DNA from 3 places in the Vibrio atlanticus genome. Region 2 is predicted to be linked to each of the others. Evidence: predicted binding sites of a transcription regulator. Region 2 holds the regulator's gene; each other region holds the start of a gene.

Region 1 (4,356 bases), on a different replicon from region 2:
ACGTCAGAATTTGAAGAAAAGAGCCCACCGATTTTATAACCGATCGCATAACAAACCACGGCGACAGTCACAAACACCAAAGCTGAAAAGACATAAGCCACCGATGCTGCGACGCCAGTGCCCCATACTACGCTAAACACCAAACCGAGATACGCTTCTTGCGGCCACTGATAGATAGGAAACTGAGTACCACCAGCAATAAGATAAACCATCGCAAACAAGCCAATGAAGGTAGCAATAAGACCGATGAGAACGCGCATGTTCATAGAGAAACCCTTGATAAATTTGAGCTTGGTTGCCGTATTCTTAGTCGGAACGGAATATTCTTATTCGGAACCGAGTGTTCTTAATAGAAACCGGATTTTCTTAATTGAAGCCGAATGCTATTAATCGCAACCTAATGATATTCAAGTATATCGGATAAAACAGGCTTGCTCTATTACTCTTCCGAGTGAGCCTTATACACCGCATAGCAATAAAAGTGGTGGTTCAAAATCTGAATCAACTTAACGAGCAGGCACAAAAAAGCGGACACCCTTCTCACGTTAAATCTGCAAGAAAGGTGCCCGCTTCAACTGAATTTAGGCGCTTTAACTAAATTTAGGCGCTTGAACTGAATCTCGCTTAAAGCAGGATGAAGATACCCGCTAAACACGCACTCATTAGGTTTGCAAGCGTACCAGCAGCGACTGCTTTCAAGCCTAAGTTTGCCACTTCAGCACGACGCTCTGGTGCCATAACACCGATTGAACCCAGCTGAATAGCAATAGAACCAATGTTAGCAAAACCACATAGAGCAAAAGTGACGATGACTTGGCTATGTTCAGATAACAGCGCTTTGTTCTCAACGAAATCGATGAAAGCAACAAACTCGTTCATTACGATCTTCTGACCAATGTAAGAACCCGCCATCAATACTTCATCACTCGGGATACCGATCAGCCATGCTAGTGGTGAGAACAGGTAACCAAAGATAGCTTGCAGCGTAATACCGGCAAAACCGAACGTCTCACCTAAGCTTTCTAGGCCAGTGTTCACCATCGCAATCACACTCACGAATGCAATCAACATAGTACCGACAGCTACTGCGACTTTCATACCGTTCATCGCGCCGCTTGCCAGTGCATCGATCACGTTGCTTTGGTCAGCTTTATCGAGTTCGATATGGTCATAGTCACTTGGTGTACTGCGCTCTGGAACGATGATCTTCGCCATTAACAGACTACCCGGAGCTGCCATGAAGCTTGCGGCGATAAGGTATTTAAGTTCAACACCTAAACCAGCATAACCACCAAGCACACTACCCGCTACCGACGCCATACCACCTGCCATTACAGCAAACAATTCCGAACGAGTCATAGACTTTAAAAACGGACGAATAAGAAGAGGAGACTCACCCTGAGAAAGGAAGATATTGCCTGTCGCTACCAAGGATTCAGCTTTACTGGTGCCCAGCAGTTTTTGCACCGCTCCACCCAAGATTTGAATCACTTTTTGCATGATGCCGAGGTAGTAAAGTGCAGAAATCAGAGCACTGAAGAAGATAATGATTGGAAGTACGCGTATCGCGAAAATGAAACCTTCAGTTGCAAGGTCGCCGAAAAGGAATGCGATACCAGCGTCTGCAAAACCAAGCAGGCTAGAAACGCCATTACTTAGGCTCGTTAGCGCCAATTGTCCCCAAGGGAAATACAACACCAAAGCAGCGAAGCCGATTTGAAGTAATAGTGCACGAGAGACTGTTTTCCAGTTAATCGAAGAACGACTTTCAGATAGCAGGTACGCACAAGCAATCAGTGCAAGAACACCGACAAAACCAAATAGAATATTCATAATGTGTCCTAGTAATCCTTAAAGAGTGAACATGAGCCAAACGAATGACATCAAAGGAATAGGACAAAGAACCGCAAGCAAAACGCTACGCGATGAAGGAGCTAACAGGGTTAGCGAATGTAACAACGAGTTGTTCATGTAAAAATCACCTTATACAAGCAGTGGAACGTAGCTGGTCCGGTCCGTGGGGTCATTCACATATCCATGTGACGGCTTGTATTGGCTAAGCACCGGCTTAAAACCGGAAAAGAAGTATAAACAGTTAAGTGAGACTTTCATCACATTTTTCAACGCAAACGATCGCGCGGTCAAGGATTAAACAAAACGCAGTGTTTATCGTCATTTTTAACTTATCAGTCAAAAAGAACGTCGAGGCAGGAAGTTTAAAATAAAAAGCCACAAAGTGTGGCTTTCTAAAGGATATTATCGAAATGGGCAAAATTAATTAAGCAATGCACTTTTCACTTCGACGTCTTGGAAGATCTCTTCGAAACGTTGTTTATAGATAAGCTGCATTTCATTAATGATCACACCACCATCTGGCACATCGTTCTCGCCTTGGAAGTTTTTGCTCAGCAGTTTCTTACCTACTTCGTCGTAAATAATCACATTTACGTTGTACCAAGAGTTATCCGTAAACGCATGGAAATCATATTTCCATTCATTCAAGACGAACATCATCGATTTATTGTCGAACGCTTTCATCTGCTCAGCGACTTTAGTGATGTCTTCGTTTGGTGTCGTCTCGACTGAGTCCACCGTCACTTGCTGCTTCTTTAAGCCCGCAACAAGTCTATCCGTCAAAAACTGAGACATCGGCTGTTGTGTCGCCGTGTTGTGTGAATAAGGAATACCGAGAGAACTACGGATAATGCCCTCAAACTTTGGCTCTTTATCTTGGTCTAAAACGTATGGGCGTTTATCAATCACTGCAATAGTCAGTGCTTTTTCTTGAGGTACGACACTCAATTGTGGCGCACTCTGTTCTGGAGTTAATACTGTTGCACAACCTGAAAGCCCTAGCGTGATTGTGGCAAGGAGCAAACTGACGAGTTTTGTCATTAGATTTACCTATCTTATTGTTTTGAAGATGGTGTTCTAACAAAAATTGTCTTACTCAGTAAACATTCATTAAATCAATAATTTATACAATTCTTATTTATATAAATTGGCTCACATATCAGGTTGGTTTTATTGAGTAATTACCCAATAAAACTTTAAGCAGCAGGCGTTGTAAATGAAGATCATGAAATGAATGTGATATGTTCAACCTATGTAGAGAGCTGCGTAACCTCTCGGTTAATTCTGTGTAATTATTACCACTTTTCTGTGTTCTCCCTCATTTACTATGACTTCAAGATTCATCTTAAGTTTAGATGCGTATATACTTTGTATTATCTCACCCATTCATTATCTATAAAACGAGAAGAGCTGATTAGATATAACAGCCATTGAGACTAAGAGAGGAAACACGTGAAGAAAATGGAAGCTCCGCACGACATGAACAATGGAGCTAGATTCAAAACAAATAGACACGGCTATGTGAAAGTAGTTGAGTATTATAATACCTATACCGTTATTGTCGCGTTTGAAAACACCGGAAATATCCGCGCTATCAGTGCGGCGAAATTACGTACAGGTCAGTTAACCGATCGCTCTGTCGCACCTGAATCAATTATGATTGGTGAAAAGGTTGAATCCGTTAAGCATGGCATATTAACTATTACCCAAGTTGAATCTGAAAATATTGTGGTTCTGACCAATATCAATAATGAAGAAATTAGAATGTTATTGCCTGCCGTACAGAAAATGAAAGATAAAACCGAAGAAATAGATGGTGAAAATGTTACCTCGCCAAAACCGACTTCTCTTAGCCAACTAACTAAAAGAAATAAAAAGACCAAAGACGTTAATAGCATGCTTAAGAAAATGCTTACCGACTACGGTCGATACGATTAATTCTCTATTTTCTTCAATAGACCCTCTATATATTTACATTCCAATAGACAAATACATTCCCCCCAACCTTTCTCAATAGATACGTTGCATATTCGTGTGAAAAGTTAAATTTGATCAAAGTCTCACTCTGGATCTTTACCACACACAAGGGAGATCTCCGTCACAATCTCATTTTAGCTTTGTGATGGAGATCTTATTGAAATCTCAATATTTCCATTACTATGCTCCCACACAATAAGAGAACGCAGTTTCTCAACCCCTAAAATCCAATTGAGACAAATATTATGAAAAAGATTCTTGTAGTTTGCGGTAACGGCCTTGGTACTTCACTAATGATGGAAATGGCAGTGAAAGAAGTGGCTAAAAAAATCGGTTTCGAAGCGGAAGTTGATCACGAAGATCTATCATCTGCTGCATCAAGTAATGCGGATATTTGGGTAGCAGCAACAGACGTTGCAAACCAACTGAAAGAAGGCGGAAAAGAGAACATAATCAGCCTTAAGAATATTTTTGACAAAGCATCAATCGAAGAACAACTAAAAACTTTCATGTAAGGTCCAAATT
Region 2 (4,356 bases):
AAAAGTAACAAGCCAATATTCGTTCTATTCCACGGATTAGAAGGGAGCTTTGAGAGCCCTTACGCCAACGGGCTGATGAATGCATTTGCTAAAGATGGTTGGCTATCAGTGATGATGCACTTTAGAGGTTGCAGCGGAAAACCAAATCGCTTGGCTCGTGCATACCATTCAGGTGAAGTCGAAGATGCGCGCTTTTTCCTAAGGCATCTGCACGCGCAGTTCCCCAGCAACCCCAAAGTTGCAGTTGGTATCTCTTTGGGTGGTAACATGCTGGCGAATTATTTGGCTGAGTATGCCGACGACCCATTGCTGTCGGCGGCGACCATAGTATCAGCTCCATTTGACTTGGCTTGTTGTTCTAGTCGCATTGAGCAGGGCTTCTCCAAGCTCTATAAGAAGTATCTACTCAACTCTCTAAAATCAAACGCCTTGAAAAAAGTTAACCTGCTACAGGAAAAGCTGGGGGTCACAGCGGAAACCATTAAGAAGATCACCAAACTGTATGAGTTTGATGAACAAATTACGGCGCCTCTGCATGGGTTCAAAAATGCCCAAGATTATTATGCACAATGCTCCGCACTGCCTAAACTCAAGAAGATCAAACTACCAACTCAGATCATTCATGCCAAGGACGATCCTTTCATGACCGATGATGTGATTCCAAAGTTCGTTCTGCCTGATAACATCGATTATCGACTGTTTCAAAAAGGCGGTCATGTGGGGTTCATTACTGGCAGCACACTCAAGCCAAGATTTTGGTTAGAAGAAGCATTACCCGCCTACTATAAAAGTCTACAAGATTCGGCATAATGACGAGCCTTAGTAAATAGCAGTAAAGATATTACTAAGCTCACTCATTTCTACAACAATAAACCTATCCATGAACATAAAAGAGAGAAGTATTTATGATCATCCCGTGGCAAGACATTGCGCCAGAGACACTGGAAAACCTCATCAAAGAATTCGTACTGCGTGAAGGTACAGACTATGGTGACGTAGAAGTTTCACTGCAAAACAAAATTGACCAAGTGAAACATCAATTAGCCTCAGGAGAAGTGAGTATCGTGTTTTCTGAACTGCATGAAACCGTTGATATTCAAGTCACAAAACGCTTCTAAGCTGCGCTCATAAAGGAGCCGTGTTATAGTGGTAAACGATTGCTAACAAGTAAGTTACTCAAAAGACAAGGGTTGTCATGTCCGCTAAACATCCAATTATTGCGGTGACGGGTTCATCTGGAGCCGGCACCACCACTACCTCAGAAGCCTTCCGAAAAATGTTCAATATGATGGACGTGAAGGCAGCTTGGGTTGAAGGGGATAGTTTCCATCGCTTCACTCGACCAGAGATGGATGTCGAGATCCGTAAGGCGCGCGAGCAAGGTAAGCACATCAGCTACTTTGGTCCACAAGCTAACGATTTTGGTGCATTAGAAGATTTCTTCCGTCAATACGGCAATGAAGGCACGGGAAAAGTCCGTAGCTATCTGCATACCTTCGATGAAGCCGTGCCTTACAATCAAATGCCCGGCACCTTTACGCCATGGCAAGAGATCCCTGAAAACTCGGATGTGATGTTCTACGAAGGTCTTCACGGTGGCGTAGTCGATGGTGACATCAATGTTTCTCAACACGTCGATCTGCTTATCGGCATGGTACCTATCGTAAACTTGGAGTGGATCCAGAAATTCGTTCGTGACACACGCGATCGTGGTCACTCTCGCGAAGCGGTGATGGATTCTATTGTTCGCTCAATGGATGATTACCTTAACTACATTACCCCGCAGTTTTCGCGAACTCATATCAACTTTCAGCGTGTCCCTACCGTAGATACATCAAATCCACTGAATGCAAAAGGGATCCCAAGTTTAGACGAAAGCTTCGTGGTTATACGTTTGCGCGGCATCAAAAACGTCGATTTTCCTTACTTGTTGGCTATGATTGATGGCTCATTTATGTCACGTCATAACACACTTGTGGTGCCAGGAGGCAAGATGAGTTTTGCTATGGAGCTCATTGTAAGGCCGATCCTGCAACAACTTATAGAAACCGGTAAAATAGGCTAACAAAACAACATTCTGGTTGATTACTTTTCATACCGTGATCATGTGCACAATTTTGCGTAAAAAATCGTAGCTTGGTCACGATTAAAATCAAGAAATAGTACCTGAAAAAGGATACTATTCTTAAACGAAACACAAGATAGCTTGCAGCACTCAACGAGTGCTCTTATCCTAGCTACGTCAATTCAGGCTTAGCTAAAATATGGAAAGCGGCAAGCATACCCTGCAGAGGAAGTAAGATATTATGGTTCTAGGTAAACCCCAAACCGATCCAACATTAGAGTGGTTCCTTTCACACTGTCATATTCATAAGTACCCTTCAAAAAGTACTTTGATTCATGCTGGTGAAAAGGCAGAAACCTTGTACTACATTGTTAAAGGTTCTGTGGCAGTTCTTATCAAAGACGAAGAAGGTAAGGAAATGATTCTTTCTTACCTAAACCAAGGCGACTTCATCGGTGAGCTTGGCTTGTTCGAAGAAGACCAAGAGCGTACTGCATGGGTTCGTGCAAAATCTCCTTGTGAAGTGGCTGAGATTTCTTTCAAGAAATTCCGTCAACTTATCCAAGTGAACCCAGATATTCTAATGCGTCTTTCATCGCAAATGGCAAACCGTCTACAAGTAACTAGCCAAAAGGTTGGTGACTTAGCGTTCCTTGACGTAACAGGTCGTATCGCTCAAACGCTACTAAACCTAGCAAAACAGCCAGATGCAATGACTCACCCTGACGGCATGCAAATCAAGATCACTCGTCAAGAGATTGGCCAGATTGTTGGTTGTTCTCGTGAGACCGTAGGTCGTATCTTGAAGATGCTAGAAGAGCAGAACCTAATTTCTGCACACGGTAAGACTATCGTGGTATACGGCACTCGTTAATCTCGATTAACTGAGCCAAAAATTTGAAAGCCACCAAATGCGAATTTGGTGGCTTTTTTGTTTTCTAAATATCTAGAGAACAGATGCGGGAAGCAAAGTTAGAAATCGGACTTCACTATTCTAAAGTATCTCGAAGCGAAGCGTACCCGCACCTCTAGGGCAAAGCCCGTGCTCGTATCTTTCTTTAACCGTTGGTGCTTTCAAAGATCTTGTCAGCTGATGCCGCGACAAATCCGGTATAAAGCTCACCATTGGCAATCGCATAACGCTTAGCGAACTCATAGAAGCCGCCAGGAATCATCTCATTGCCTTCAACAAATGAAACTGGGACTTTATCTGCCATTGTTGATGATTGCTCTAATAAGACCTCTGGAGAGCCTTTCACCTCGCCGCCAGATACATTGATAGTGAATCCCGACTCATTCAGATAGTCATTCACGGCCTGCACTTCATCGAACTTATTTAACTGGTTCACACTCACCGTAAAGTGGTTTGCACCGTAACCATGAGCGGCTAGCCAAGAAGCGTACTCACTCTCTTTTGCTAGCACTTGGAAATCTGCGAAGCTCAAATCCCAAAGACGACCACCAAACAAGAATTCATGACCTTGCAGTTTGCTAGCATCCACTTGCTCAACCAACTTAGCAACGATCTGTTGCAGGTCACTTGAACACTCTTCGACCTTCAACTCACTAATGAACACTTTTGGTTGGTTTGGATCTGGGTGCTCGTAGTGCTTAGCCACTAGCTTCTTGCTCTCAAATAAGTAATCGCCACACGCCTTGTAACCTAACTCAAGGAAAGGTTTAGCCAGTGTTTCAATACCTAGCGGTGCAACATTGAAAGTACGCAGTGCAATGTGATCGTTAATCAGGGCTTCGTCTTCTTTCAGCAAGTGATGTACTTTCTCAGCCGATGGACAAAGCCTGTGAATGTAATCGTCCCATAGTGATTTAAAGAGTAGATCGGGCGTCATGGTGACTCCTTGTCAGAGGTTCTAGCAAGCTAGTAATTTGGATTAGAAAGGGAGAGGCTGGACATAGAGTCAGCAGCCATCAGCCTGTGACATACTTGTTCTATTATTATCTACCGCCCAATCGAGGTGTCGGACGTGGGTGAAAAGAGGAAGCGATAACACCGCTTCCTTATTACACAATCAATCAATGAATCTGTTACTCATGAACCTAGAGCTCATAAGCTTATGATTCATCAAGTTAAAGCTTAAGAACCAAAACTACAGCTCAATACCTGGGCTAAACGTAGCTGGCAGTTGAGTTTCACCACCTTCCATTGACGCCATTGGGTAAGCACAGTAGTCAGCCGCGTAGTAAGCACTTGGGCGTAGGTTGCCTGAAGCACCCGGGCCACCAAATGGTGCATCACCACTTGCGCCTGTTAGCTGGCGGTTACGGTTAAC
Region 3 (4,356 bases), 200 kb from region 2:
CTAGGCAGAGTCGGCGCAACACTGAAAGATGCTGAACAATATGCGCTGAAACGATTCAACGTCAATACACCTGATGAATTGTATGCAGGTATTGGTAGCGGTGATTTGCGTATTAACCAAGTGGTTAATCACATCAATGCTCTGGTCAATAAGCCGACGGCTGAAGAAGAAGATAAGAAAGCACTCGAGAAGTTGCTTGAGTCTGACAATAAGCCAGCACATCAGAGCCGTCCGAAAAAGGATGCTGTCGTTGTTGAAGGTGTTGATAACCTAATGACCCACTTGGCTCGTTGTTGTCAGCCTATCCCGGGGGATGTGATCAAAGGTTACATTACTCAAGGGCGTGGTATCTCAGTACACCGCAGCGATTGTGAGCAGTTAAGTGAACTTAACCTACATGCCCCTGAACGTATCATCGATACGGTGTGGGGAGATGGTTTTGTAGGCTCGTATATCTTAACACTGCGTGTAGAGGCGCTAGAACGTACCGGCTTGTTGAAAGACATAACATCCCTGTTCTTGAACGAAAAAGTCAGTGTGACGACAATGAAGAGCCGTATTGACTATAAACGTCAGCTGTCAGTGATGGATTTCGATTTGGAAGTGACCAACATTGAGATTCTGAGTCGCGTGACAAGCCGAGTAGAACAGATCAAAGATGTTATGAGCGTAAAACGCCTAGGCTAGTTTTTACGTCGTACTTGGCCTTCTAACTGTGTTAACTGCACTATACTCGCTTCATCACATAGGCAAGCTATGCTCAGAAGTCTCGTAAGTTTGTTGCCTTGTTAGAAGAGCCAATTACTTAGTAAAACAAAGATAGTCGTCATCCCCTACAGTGAGGGACGAACGTTATAGGGAATCTCGCCAAGCGATTTGAGATCCCCAACTCGCTCATTCTTCGCTCTTGAGGATGACTGAAAAAATAGAAAGGTGAGTGGTTTTGGCTACTCACCTTTTTTAGTTTTAGAAGACGTTATAAATTTAAAAATCAAAGACAGTGAATAGGAATAAAACGATGAATCACCCGATTGAACAACTTGAACAGATCATGACTAAGCTGCGCGATCCTGAAGGTGGCTGTCCTTGGGATTTGAAACAAAATTTTGAAACCATTGTGCCGCATACGATCGAAGAGACCTACGAGGTGGTGGACGCGATTCACAACAAAGATTGGCCAAACCTGCAAGAAGAGTTGGGTGACCTGTTGTTTCAGGTGATCTTCTACAGTCAATTAGCAAAAGAGCAGGGCTTATTTGAGTTCTCTGATGTGGTTGACGGTATCAATGAGAAGCTAACGCGCCGTCATCCACACGTATTTTCTGATACAGAGTTTGCTAGTGATGACGAAATTAATGCCAACTGGGAAGCTGAAAAAGCCAAAGAGAAAGCACAGGCAGGCAAAACTCAAGAAAGTATTCTAGACTCAATACCAAACTCTCTACCTGCACTTTCGCGTGCTACAAAAATTCAAAAGCAAGTCGCGAAATTTGGCTTTGATTGGGACTCTATTGGTCCAGTCGCCGACAAGGTTTTAGAGGAAGTTGATGAGGTGCTAGAAGAAGCGCTTCAAGTAACGCCAAACGAAGATTTAGTTGAAGAAGAACTGGGTGATTTGTTGTTTGCTACCGTCAATTTAGTGCGACATTTGGGTAAAAATCCAGAAACGGCTCTCAATAAAGCCAATCTGAAATTTTCACGCCGCTTTAAAGGTGTGGAACAAAAAGTTCGTCAGCAAGATAAAATTTTGACCGACTTTTCTCTACAACAGCTTGATTCCATATGGGATGAAGTCAAAGTGGCGGAGAAAAGATCATCAAAGCTTTTATCATGAATTGATTTGAAGCAAAAAATAAAAAATAGCAGTGTGATAGATTTCACGTTGTGGCGATAAGGGGCTTCTGGTATATTTTCATCCCGTCCAGAAGTAATCCATTTCCCTCATTCAACCAATTTCAGGTTAAACATGACGACAAATTACATTTTTGTTACTGGCGGGGTTGTATCCTCTCTAGGTAAAGGTATTGCAGCAGCATCTCTTGCGGCTATTTTAGAAGCTCGTGGTCTTAAAGTGACTATGATGAAGCTTGACCCTTACATCAACGTTGATCCAGGCACAATGAGCCCGACTCAACACGGTGAAGTGTTCGTTACGGAAGATGGCGCTGAAACTGACCTTGACCTTGGTCACTACGAGCGATTCATTCGCACCAAGATGACTAAGCGTAACAACTTCACTGCAGGTCGTGTTTACTCAGACGTACTCGCTAAAGAGCGTCGCGGTGATTACCTAGGTGCAACTATTCAGGTTATCCCGCACATCACTAACTCTATCAAAGAACGTGTAATTTCTGGCGCAGCTGGCCACGATATCGCGCTTGTTGAAGTTGGTGGTACGGTTGGTGATATCGAATCTCTACCATTCATGGAAGCGATTCGTCAGCTAGCAGTAGAGCTAGGCCGTGAACGCGCAATGTTCATGCACCTTACTCTAGTGCCATACCTAGCAGCTGCGGGCGAAGTGAAAACTAAGCCAACGCAACACTCTGTAAAAGAGCTGCTGTCTATTGGTATTCAGCCAGACATTCTAGTTTGTCGTTCAGACCGCAACATTCCTTCGAACGAGCGTAAGAAAATTGCTCTGTTCTGTAATGTGCAAGAAAATGCAGTTATTTCTATGCGCGATGTTGACTCTATCTACAAGATCCCTCAGCTTATTAAAGCTCAAGGCACTGATGAACTTGTATGTAAGCGTTTCGGCATCACAGCTCCAGAAGCAGACCTGTCTGAATGGGAACAAGTAATTTACGAAGAAGCTAACCCAACGGGTGAAGTGACGATTGGTATGGTTGGTAAGTACATTGAACTACCAGACGCATACAAATCAGTAAATGAAGCGCTAAAACACGCGGGCTTGAAAAATCGCCTAAGCGTTAATATTAAATACGTAGATTCACAAGACGTTGAGTCTCGTGGCGTAGAAGTTTTAGAAGGCCTAGATGCAATCCTAGTTCCTGGTGGCTTTGGTGATCGTGGTGTTGAAGGTAAGATTCTTGCTGCTCAATACGCTCGTGAAAACAAAGTACCTTACTTAGGTATCTGTTTAGGTATGCAAGTAGCACTTATCGAGTACGCTCGTAACGTTGCGAAAATGGAAGGGGCACACTCTTCTGAATTCTGTACTGAAACTAAGTACCCAGTTGTTGGTCTTATCACTGAGTGGACTGACGGCGAAGGTAAAGTTGAAGAGCGTACAGAAACATCTGACCTTGGCGGCACAATGCGTCTTGGTTCACAGCTTTGTCACCTAGCGAAAGGGACAAAAGCTTACGAATTATACGGTAGCGCGACGATCCATGAACGTCATCGTCACCGTTACGAAGTGAACAACAATCTTCGTCCACAAATTGAAAAAGCGGGCCTAAAAGTATCGGGTCTATCTGCGGACAAGAAACTGGTTGAAGTTATTGAGAACCCGAACCATCCATGGTTCGTTGCTGCTCAATTCCACCCAGAGTTCACTTCAACACCTCGCGATGGTCACCCATTGTTTGCAGGTTTCGTTAAAGCAGCTGGCGAGTTCCAGCGCGGCGAATTAGAGAAGTAAAAAGGAATACAGGTAGCTGCGTAAGTTGTGCTGCTACCTTTAAATTTGACATTTATATATTCAACGAGAAGGAAACATTCAATGTCTAAGATCGTTAAAGTTCTAGGTCGTGAAATCATCGATTCACGTGGTAACCCAACTGTAGAAGCTGAAGTACACCTAGAAGGCGGTTTCGTAGGTATGGCTGCTGCTCCATCTGGCGCATCTACTGGTTCACGCGAAGCTCTTGAGCTACGTGACGGCGACAAATCACGTTTCCTAGGTAAAGGTGTTCTTAAAGCTATTGAAGCTGTAAACGGCCCAATCGCTGAAGCTCTAGTAGGTTCTGACGCTAAAGCACAAGCTGACGTTGACCAAATCATGCTTGACCTAGACGGTACTGAAAACAAGTCTAAGTTCGGTGCGAACGCTATCCTAGCTGTATCTCTAGCTAACGCAAAAGCTGCTGCTGCTGCGAAAGGCATGCCTCTATACGAGCACATTGCTGAGCTAAACGGTACTGCTGGTCAATTCTCTATGCCTCTACCAATGATGAACATCATCAACGGTGGTGAGCACGCAGATAACAACGTTGACATCCAAGAGTTCATGATCCAACCAGTTGGCGCTAAGACTCTTAAAGAAGGTCTACGTATCGGCGCTGAAGTATTCCACAACCTAGCTAAAGTTCTTAAGTCTAAAGGCTACAGCACTGCAGTTGGTGATGAAGGTGGTTTCGCTCCTAACCTTAAGTCTAACGCTGAAGCTCT

What was found. The regulator CRP, encoded in region 2, controls carbon source genes, mostly activating them, when cyclic AMP is high. The targets are predictions, from matches to a motif close to TGTGANNNNNNTCACA.
Region 1: the regulator CRP is predicted to act here: its motif matches at 2,101-2,116, upstream of OCV30_RS18560 (NupC/NupG family nucleoside CNT transporter).
Region 3: the regulator CRP is predicted to act here: its motif matches at 1,867-1,882, upstream of OCV30_RS12985 (CTP synthase).

The regions. Positions count from the first base shown of each region.
Region 1 is NZ_AP025461.1:637,311-641,666, reverse strand. Features, by position in the region: gene OCV30_RS18565 (hypothetical protein) at 1-266, opposite strand, end outside; gene OCV30_RS18560 (NupC/NupG family nucleoside CNT transporter) at 625-1,833, opposite strand; gene OCV30_RS18555 (YajG family lipoprotein) at 2,275-2,895, opposite strand; gene OCV30_RS18550 (hypothetical protein) at 3,316-3,792, shown strand; gene OCV30_RS18545 (PTS sugar transporter subunit IIB) at 4,077-4,346, shown strand.
Region 2 is NZ_AP025460.1:3,117,543-3,121,898, forward strand. Features, by position in the region: gene OCV30_RS14105 (hydrolase) at 1-810, shown strand, start outside; gene OCV30_RS14110 (YheU family protein) at 906-1,118, shown strand; gene OCV30_RS14115 (phosphoribulokinase) at 1,196-2,065, shown strand; gene crp (cAMP-activated global transcriptional regulator CRP) at 2,307-2,939, shown strand; gene OCV30_RS14125 (DUF1338 domain-containing protein) at 3,124-3,915, opposite strand; gene astD (succinylglutamate-semialdehyde dehydrogenase) at 4,174-4,356, opposite strand, start outside.
Region 3 is NZ_AP025460.1:2,918,026-2,922,381, reverse strand. Features, by position in the region: gene relA (GTP diphosphokinase) at 1-687, shown strand, start outside; gene mazG (nucleoside triphosphate pyrophosphohydrolase) at 1,019-1,834, shown strand; gene OCV30_RS12985 (CTP synthase) at 1,967-3,607, shown strand; gene eno (phosphopyruvate hydratase) at 3,689-4,356, shown strand, end outside.